Shimia isoporae: one gene and its partners. The protein of the gene in region 2 interacts with the protein of the main gene of each other region in a pairwise test. Links are inferred from orthologs where the notes say so. Each region holds a gene or a part of one and is shown on either strand. Other genes may lie near its edges. The genes, in order: recO, ssb and BXY66_RS03460.

Evidence for each region.
Region 1: the proteins of ssb (region 2) and recO interact in binary tests that used the Escherichia coli proteins (3 or more experiments, as listed by UniProt). The link is inferred for Shimia isoporae from one-to-one orthologs.
Region 3: the proteins of ssb (region 2) and BXY66_RS03460 interact in binary tests that used the Escherichia coli proteins (3 or more experiments, as listed by UniProt). The link is inferred for Shimia isoporae from one-to-one orthologs.

What each region holds. Positions count from the first base shown.
Region 1 is NZ_SMGR01000003.1:200,359-203,338, forward strand. Bases 10-2,832 are described here. They hold recO (DNA repair protein RecO), read right to left. Parts: upstream 1,871-2,832; coding sequence 1,148-1,870; downstream 10-1,147. Other genes in these bases: BXY66_RS15265 (hypothetical protein), read right to left, coding at 10-114; BXY66_RS15270 (TetR/AcrR family transcriptional regulator), read left to right, coding at 205-756; BXY66_RS15275 (META domain-containing protein), read left to right, coding at 760-1,164; BXY66_RS15285 (DUF1491 family protein), read right to left, coding at 1,944-2,276; era (GTPase Era), read right to left, coding at 2,276-2,832. In the rest of the region: more of BXY66_RS15265, read right to left, coding at 1-9; more of era, read right to left, coding at 2,833-2,980. UniProt on the Escherichia coli protein: Involved in DNA repair and RecF pathway recombination.
Region 2 is NZ_SMGR01000001.1:1,287,894-1,290,814, forward strand. The notes cover bases 139-2,902. They hold ssb (single-stranded DNA-binding protein), read right to left. Parts: upstream 1,898-2,902; coding sequence 1,379-1,897; downstream 139-1,378. Other genes in these bases: pepT (peptidase T), read right to left, coding at 139-1,260; BXY66_RS06330 (lytic transglycosylase domain-containing protein), read left to right, coding at 2,101-2,688; BXY66_RS06335 (cytochrome-c peroxidase), read left to right, coding at 2,803-2,902. In the rest of the region: more of pepT, read right to left, coding at 16-138; more of BXY66_RS06335, read left to right, coding at 2,903-2,921. UniProt on the Escherichia coli protein: Plays an important role in DNA replication, recombination and repair. Binds to ssDNA and to an array of partner proteins to recruit them to their sites of action during DNA metabolism. Acts as a sliding platform that migrates on DNA via reptation.
Region 3 is NZ_SMGR01000001.1:696,735-699,802, reverse strand. What follows is about bases 48-2,958. They hold BXY66_RS03460 (primosomal protein N'), read right to left. Parts: upstream 2,652-2,958; coding sequence 444-2,651; downstream 48-443. Other genes in these bases: BXY66_RS03455 (DUF484 family protein), read left to right, coding at 2,830-2,958; BXY66_RS03465 (MFS transporter), read right to left, coding at 48-284. Outside these bases: more of BXY66_RS03465, read right to left, coding at 1-47; more of BXY66_RS03455, read left to right, coding at 2,959-3,068.

The DNA of each region.
Region 1 (2,980 bases), on a different replicon or contig from region 2:
GGGGTCAAGTGCACTCGCTTGAATCACGTCATGAATTTCCGGCCCGCCCATAAAGACATGCACATACGCCGTTAGCAAAAGCAGCCCGCCTGCAGAAGCCATCCAATAATTCATATTCCCTCTCCTCAAACCATACGATTCCGTATGGTTGAGAATTTGGGCCGCGCGCTTGCGAGAGTCAATACGCTACCGTATGGTTGATGCATGAGTAAACGACTATCAAAGCAGGACTGGCTGAAAGCCGGTTTCGTGGCACTTACCGAAGCAGGTGGAGGCGCGCTCAAGGCGGAGCCTATGGCGCGACGGCTCAAGACCACGAAGGGTTCGTTCTATTGGCACTTCAAAGACGTGCCAGCTTTTCATTCCGCGATCCTCAAGGAATGGGAGAGCAAAGCATACGCGGACATCGTCACGCAAATTGAAGAACAGGAATCGGCCGTTCACAAGTTGCGGGCACTTGGCCAGATCGCTGTGTCAGGTGCGCCTGCCGATTACGGTGGCATAGCGTTGGAACCAGCGATACGCGCTTGGGGGCGCAGCGACCCGAAGGTTGCGGAGGCCATCGCCCGTGTAGACGGTTTGCGCATGCAGTACTTGTCAGCATTGATGAAGGAAATCGGTCTAACCAATCCGGAACTGGTGCGGATTCTGTATGCTTCCGTGATTGGCATGGACGATCTTTCGTCGCGTGACGGCGAGATAAACGGCCCCGCCATGGGCACTCTGGTCGATTTGATTTTGGCACTCTATCAATAAGCCATGAAGAAACTTGTTCTCTTTAGCTGCTTGCTGATCATAACCGCATGCGACCCCGGTGAAACGCTCGTCAAATACGGCGGCGGCAACTATGTCTGGCGCCTTGTCGAAGTTGACGGGCAACCAGTCACTTTTTCCAACGAAATCGCTTTTGGCCCGCATGGCAGCGTAAATGGAACGGGTCCCTGCACCCAATTTACTGCAGGGCAGAGGGCGCCCTACCCGTGGTTCGAAATTGAACTTGAGGACAACATCACTGCACCGGAATGCACGTTTTCCACTCAAGAACGCAAGTATTTCGCGGACCTAAAGGACATGCAGATCGTCGAGGTTTCTGGCCCCAATATGGTGCTAACCAACGAAGACGGGCGCGAGATGGTATTTGTCGGGATCACAGACGGCGGTTGAACAAATCAACAAACCGACCGCGGGCCTCGGGCAAGGGGCGCAGCCCCAATTCGGGCGCGAGTTTTTCCGAGAGGAAATAGCCCGTCGTTCTAAATGCTTGCGAAATCTCGTCATCGGGCGCTTCACCTTTACCCAGCATTACAGGCGGCAGCGGCAGCAAGCGATCCGCCCACTCCCCTGCTCCCTCGGCGGACACCGCGCGACCCGACTTGGGTGACACGAAGTCGAGGTGCCGATTGGTGCCTTTAACCGCACAGGCAGACAGGTCCAATCCGAACCCCATTTCCTCCAGCAACGCCATTTCCCAACGCAGATACGCAAGCGGCCAGATATCGTTCTGACCCAATAAGTCCAGCAATTGCTCCGAACGTCGATAGAGGTCTCCATGCACTTCGCGTTCTGGCAAACAGAATGCCAAAAGAGCCGTGACTGCGTTCAGCCCCGCCAACGCCATTCGATCGGAGAGCACCGTTGCCCGCGATCTAACAGGCTCCACGGTGAAGCTGCCGAGGTGGTCCTCCAGCCGCGCTCTCCAGGTCACATCAAGCTGATGTCCGGGTTGCAGGATGGGCGTCATTTTCCGGCTGACCCCGCCACGTACCACGCCCGCATGGCGCCCATGCTCGGGAGTAAAGACCTCAAGGATGACCGAGGTTTCGCCGTGTTTTCGGGTCGAGAGCACAAAGCCCTGATCGCGCCAGTCCATCCGCGCCCTCCTTTGGCACAGGTAATCGCAAGCGCATTACAAATGGAAGAGCGGCTGGCGTTTTGTCAGACCGTCAATCCGCCAAACCCGGTTCATCAAGCAGGTGACGCCCTTGACGGTCCTCTACCTCGATCACCCAAGCATCGGCATCAAAACTGCGTTGCTTGGCCAAGGCAGCGTCAACATCTGCCTCCGCACCTTCAGACAGAACCACCCAGCGTCGCTCACCGCTCATTAGGTCGAACGAACGTTCAAACACCATGGCCTGCCCGTCCAGCGTATTCAGCTTGACCAACACCGCGCCTGCTGTGTCGTCGCCATGCGCCACAACAAAAGCCGGGATTTCGTAGGTGCGCAAACGTGCCAGATAGGCCTGAACCCAGAACTCTGCGGTCAGGCGCATAATCAGGCGTTGCCGTCGCGGAAATCGAGGCCCATTTCAGAATAGCGCTCTTTTTCCTCAAGCCAGTTGGGGCGTACTTTGACCTGCAAAAACAAGTGGATACGGCGCCCCATAAACTCTTCAAGTTCTTCACGCGACGCCTTGGAAACCGCCTTGATGGTCTCTCCCTTGTTGCCAAGGACAATGCCTTTGTGCCCGTCACGCATCACATAGATCATCTGATCCACTCGTGCGGACCCGTCTTTGCGCTCTTCCCAGCTCTCGGTTTCAACCGTCATCTGATAGGGCAATTCCTGATGGAGGCGGAGCGTCAGCTTTTCCCGGGTGATCTCAGCGGCGATCATACGCATCGGGAGGTCCGCAATTTGGTCTTCAGGATAGAGCCAAGGCCCTTCGGGAAGCTGACCTGCCAGCCATGCCTTCAGCGTGTCGCAGCCGTGGCCTTTCTCTGCCGAGATCATAAAGGTCTCGACGAAATCAAAGCGCTCGTTCAGATTCTTGGCCAGTGCCAGTAGATCTTCGGATTTCACGCGATCGATTTTGTTAATCGCCAACGCAACCTTGCGCCCCTGACCGATTTCTTCCAGACCTTCCAAAATCGTTTCTACGCCTTTTGTCACACCGCGGTGCGCTTCGATCATCAGCACGATAATGTCGGCGTCCGCTGCTCCGCCCCAAGCGGCGGCAACCATCGCCCTGTCAAGGCG
Region 2 (2,921 bases):
TCCTCACAAAGAGGTTCAGCGCGCAGCGCGATCAATGATGGTCAGGATTGTTTTCGTCGCAAGCGCCATGTCCTGTACGGAAATCCATTCGAGCGGACCGTGAATTTCCATCATGCCGGTGAACAGGTTGGGGCAGGGTACGCCGAGCTCGGTGAGACGCGATCCGTCAGTACCGCCGCGGATCGGGACAGATTTCGGATCCATGCCGAGTTCTCGCATTGCGTCTCGAGCGAGATCTACGGGTGTCATGTCATCTTCGAGCCAGTAGCGCATATTCCGGTACTGCTTGGTAATCTCGCAAGACACCTTGGCGCCGGGAAAGTCGGCTTCTGCCTTGGCACAGACAGCCTGCAGGCGCGCGCCTCTTTCTGCGAGTCCTTCCAGCTCGAAATCACGGATAATGAAGCGCAGCGTGGTTTCAGAGCTTCCGCCATCCTGTGCGTAGATGTGGGTGAACCCCTGTGTGCCATCCGTTGTTTCAGGCGTCGTGCCATCCTCGTCGAGTGCAGATGTGATCGCCGCGGCCACATGCAGCGCGTTGACCATCTTGTCTTTGGCGTAACCCGGATGGGCCGAAACGCCTGAAATCGTGACAACTGCACCGTCGGCTGAGAAGGTCTCATACTCCATGGTGCCACGCTTGGCGCCATCAAGTGTATAAGCGAAGTCAACGCCGAAGTCTTCCGGCAAAGCGTCGTCCACACCCCGCCCGATTTCCTCGTCCGGTGTAAAAGCCAGACGCACTTTGCCGTGTTTGAGCCCCGGCGTGCTAAGCAAGTGTTCGGCCATCGTCATGATGATCGCAACGCCGGCTTTGTCGTCAGCGCCCAACAGGGTAAGGCCACTTGCGGTGATGATGTCATCTCCTACACGGTCCCCAAGATAGTCGGATGTTTCTGCGTTCAGAACGAGATCCGCATTGTCGGGGAAGGTGATGTCGGTGCCGCTCCAGGCCCGGTGGACCCGGGGCTTCACATTTGCGGCGTTGAACTGTGGTGCAGTGTCCACGTGGGCGCAAAACCCGATGGTCGGGGCATTGGGATCGGTGGCCGGCACTGTGGCGAGCAACGCGCCATAGCTGGTCAACTCGATATCCGAGGCGCCGATCTTTTCCAGTTCGGCTTGCAAGTGGCGCTGCACATCCAACTGAATGGCGGTTGACGGTTTGGAGGGCGAGTGTTCGTCGCTCTGGCTGTCTATTTCGCAGTACGCCACGAGACGTTGCTCGAGGGCTTTGTCAAAAGAAGATGTGTCGGTCACGCTGCTTCCTCGGTGAATGATCGTTCACCACAGTCTTAGCGGCTCGCATGAGCGGGCGAAAGGGCAAAGAAAAAGGCCACGCCAAAGCGCAGCCTTTGCAGTTTTGATCCAATCGGGATCAGAACGGAATTTCGTCGTCCAGATCTCGGGATGGGGCACCGCCGCCGCCTTGCTGGCCGCCACCGCCGCCGAAGCTGCCGCCCTGATCGTATCCGCCACCCTGATCGTATCCGCCGCCAAAGCCACCGCCTTGGCCGCCGCCATAACCGCCGCCATCGCCACCGGAGCGCCCGTCGAGCATGGTCAGAACACCATCAAATCCCTGCAAGACAACTTCTGTGGAGTAACGGTCCTGACCGGATTGGTCCTGCCATTTACGCGTTTGCAATTTGCCTTCCACATAAACTTTTGAGCCTTTGCGCAGGTATTGCTCGGCAATGCGTACGAGGCCTTCCTGAAAAATTGCGACAGAGTGCCATTCAGTGCGCTCGCGGCGTTCACCGGTGTTGCGGTCTTTCCACTGTTCGGAAGTCGCGATACGCAGGTTGCAGACCTTGCCGCCGTTCTGGAAGGTGCGCACCTCGGGGTCGCGCCCCAGGTTGCCAATGAGAATAACCTTGTTCACCGATCCGGCCATGCGCCTTGTCTCCCGTGGAATCTGTTGTTTGGTTCGGGCCACCTTACACCATTGGTGCAGGGGGATGGAAAGCCGATTCTTGCACCCAGATGGTTACCGAAAGGTTGATTAAAATTCACCCTATCAGCACGCGGGGCGTCGGAATTGATCTTGGGTTTGGACTACGCTACAAATTTTGCAACCTAAGTCAGGGCAGTGTGGGCATGGTATTGCGCAAGGTTATCGGTGCGACAATGATCGCGGTTTTGGCAAGTGCCCCCGTGATGGCGCAGACTGTGTCGTCCAAGTCCAAAGCCCGTGTTTTCAAGAATCAGACCAAGGTTCTGGATGGGCGGGCCTCCGAACAGTATCGCGGATCTGTGCGTTTGAAGCCGCAACCGATTTACACTCCGTCCAAATGGGGGGATGGCAGCTATCGCGGAACGTATTCCGGACCTTATCTTGCCATGGCGCGCGAGGCGGCTTTGTTGCACGGCATCCCGGTTGACCTCTTTCTCAAACTGGTAAAGCAAGAGAGCAATTGGAATGCAGCTGCGAAATCCCACAAAGGGGCACTTGGCCTCGCGCAATTGATGCCCGCGACCGCGCGAGCCTTGCGGGTAGACCCGCTTGATCCGCAGCAAAATTTGGAAGGCGGTGCTCGGTATCTCAAGGCTCAGTATCTGCGTTTCGGCTCATGGCGGTTGGCTTTGGCGGCCTACAACGCGGGACCGGAAGCGGTACAGAAATATGGGGGTATTCCTCCATATAAGGAAACGCAGAACTACGTGCGGGTTATTCTGGGAGGCTAAGTCTTCTCAGCGCAACTCTTTCCAGACAAATTTTATCAGCTATTGATTTCTATCAAACCCGACCACAGGTGCATGGTCGAATGTCATGTACGAATTATCTGAAGGTTCCAATCTATGCATCTGACCCGCTCGGCAATCGCGTTGTGTTTGTGTTTTTCGGCATCCGGCGGCGTGGCTGCCCCTTTTGAGAGCGTCGAGGCATTGGGCGAAGCCTTGTTTCATGATGAAAACCT
Region 3 (3,068 bases), 590 kb from region 2 along the record:
GCCCCCAACAGAAAAAGCGACAAAAGCCCAAGCGTCTGTTCCCGAAACAGATACAAGAGGTAGATGACCAGAATTGCGAGGAAGCCGGGAATTTCTCGGACGAAATGCAAAATGCCAATGTCGAGGCCATCAAAATCCGCCGCATCGGTCACAAAGTTGTTGAGAAGTGCCAGCCAGACATTGAACGCAATCGGCATACCGATTGCCATCAGCACCAACAAAGCGACAGGCCGCCGCCAAACCGGCAGATGCTGTGCGTCATCAAGGGAAATTCTTTTGAACATGCTTCGGCTTTACGCCTGTGCGGTGCGAATGGCGAGACACAAATTTGCACAGAGCGTGTGTTTGTCTAGAGGTGACCAAACGGTGCGCCTTCGGCGCTCAGGCTTGCAGGATGCGAGGCGCTGCCTCGCGCTCCAGGGTATTTTAGGCCACAAAGAAGGTCAGTAAAAACTCTGCGGGTCGATGTCGACGGACAGGCGCAGATCGCCCTTTAACTTGAACTGGCCAACCCATTTGGCCAACGCCGCCTGCAAAGGCGCACCTTTGTCCGCTTTGACCAGCAAGCGCACGCGGTGCCGGCCGCGCACGCGCGCAATCGGTGCTGGCGCAGGGCCATAAACTTCTGCGCCGATCTCGCGCAGCATGCCAGCATTTCGCGCAAGTGCGTTCCCAAGGTCGAAAACCTGCGACACATCCGGACCGGATAGGATAATTCCGGCCATCCGGCCGAAGGGCGGTACCCCGGCGAAGCGGCGCTCGTCCGCTTCTGCACGCCAGAAACCGAGCTCGTCGCCAGCCAGCGTCGCGCGGATGACCGGATGCTCGGGCTGATAGGTCTGCAAGAGCGCCTGCCCTGGCTTTTCTGAACGCCCCGCCCGCCCTGCAACCTGTCTCATCAACTGAAATGTGCGTTCGGCGGCGCGCAGATCGGATCCTTGCAGGCCCAAGTCGGCGTCGATTACACCGACCAACGTGAGCAAAGGAAAATTGTGGCCCTTGGCTACGAGTTGGGTGCCAATGATGATGTCGGCGCCACCGCTCGCGATTTTCTCGATACCTTCCTTCAGGGCTCGGGCCGATCCGAAAAGGTCAGACGAGAGAACCGCCTGACGCGCATCCGGCCAGAGTTTTTCGGCCTCTTCAGCGAGGCGTTCCACCCCCGGACCAACCGGTGCAAGCTTTCCTTCGACGTCACAACTCGGACAGGTGTCGGGCATAGGTTTGGTCTCGCCGCACTGGTGACACACCAGCCGTTTCAGAAAACGGTGTTCCACCATCCGCGCATCACAATGATCGCAGCCCACTTGATGCCCACAGGCCCGGCAGATGGTCACCGGCGCGTAGCCCCGACGGTTGATGAACAACAGGGACTGCTCGCCTTTCTCAATACGCCGATCCACCGCGCGTTTGAGCGTCGGAGAAATCCAACGGTCCCGTGGCAAATCCTCGCTCCGCATGTCTATCGCGCGCATTTCGGGCAGCACAGCCGCACCGAACCGTGAAGTCAGTTCCAGCTTTTCGTATTTTCCGGCTTCGGCATTGGTCCAACTTTCAAGGCTAGGAGTTGCAGAAGCCAGCACCACCCGAGACGCAGCAAGAGACGCCCGCAGCACCGCCATGTCCCGAGCATTGTACAGCACGCCATCCTCCTGTTTGTATGAGGTGTCATGTTCTTCGTCGACGACGATCAAGCCTAGATCACGATAGGGCAAAAACAGCGCGGACCGCGCGCCGATCACCATCTGTGCACCGCCCTGCCCGACCATCTTCCAAGTGCGCCGCCGTTCTGTCATGGTCACACCGGAATGCCATTCGGCAGGCTTCGCCCCGAACCGCGCTTCTACGCGTGTAAGAAACTCCGCCGTCAAAGCAATCTCCGGCAGCAGCACCAGAGCCTGCCGCCCCTTTCGCAGGCATTCAGCCACCGCTTCGAGGTAAACTTCGGTCTTGCCCGAACCGGTAACCCCGCGCAAAAGCGTTGTCCCATAATCGCCGCTTCGCACTCCAGCCCTCAAGGCGTCGGCCCCTTTTGCCTGTGCTTCAGTCAGGTCTTTTCCGCCATAGTCCGGATCAAGGCGCATGAATGGCACATCGCGTGGTGTGTCCTCTTCTCGCACGACGCCCTGTTTCACCAGACCTTTGATGACCGAATTGGTTACGCCTGCCATTTGCGCCAACTCGCCCATGGTGAAGGAAAGCCCGCCATATTCGCGCAAAGTCTCGAGTACACGCCTTCGCGCGTCGGTTTGCCGATCCGGCTCACCTTCGCCCAACCGATAGATCTTGCGCATCGAAGGCGGATCCGACAGCCCAGGCGCCCGCGTCGCCAAGCGCAGCATCGCGTGCATCGGCGTTAATGTATACGCCGCAGCACGTTCCAGAAACAGCCGCATGTCCTCGCCCATCGGCGCCACGTCCAAAACGCGTTGGACCGCGCGGATGCGGGAGATATCGAAGTCGCCCTTGCCGGGTCCCCAGATGACCCCGAGCACCCGTCGCGGCCCCAATGGCACCTCGACAAAAGCACCGCGGAAACACCCACCAGTTGGCGCCTTGTAGTCCAGAAACCGGTCCAGCGGCTGCGTGGTCAGAACCGCCACCAGCGCGCCTTCCTCAAAATACTCCGGTCCCATGTCGGGCTCTGTCATGCTCGTGTGATCCGCTGTGCCTGCCACGCCAGATGAAGGCGAGCCCTAAGCATCCGCATCTGAACGGCAAAGGCAAGGCGGCGATCCTCTGCCACAGCACAAACCGTCACCAAAAAAGTTGCGGCAATCCGCGCGGCCCTCTGCTAAGGTGCGGCCAACGAGAAAAAACGGCACTGACATGAGCAGCACTCCACAGATCGACGACACCCTGCGGGACAAGATCATTTCGTCTCCTGACGTGATTCTTGAAGACCGTGATCTAATGCGCGCGCTGATTGCGGCCAACGAGAAAACGATGGGCGGCAACATCGTGGATTTGCGCGGTATAGCCATGGAGCGGCTCGAAGCCCGCCTTGACCGGCTCGAAGACACGCATCGCAGCGTGATTGCTGCCGCCTATGACAATCTTGCCGGCAC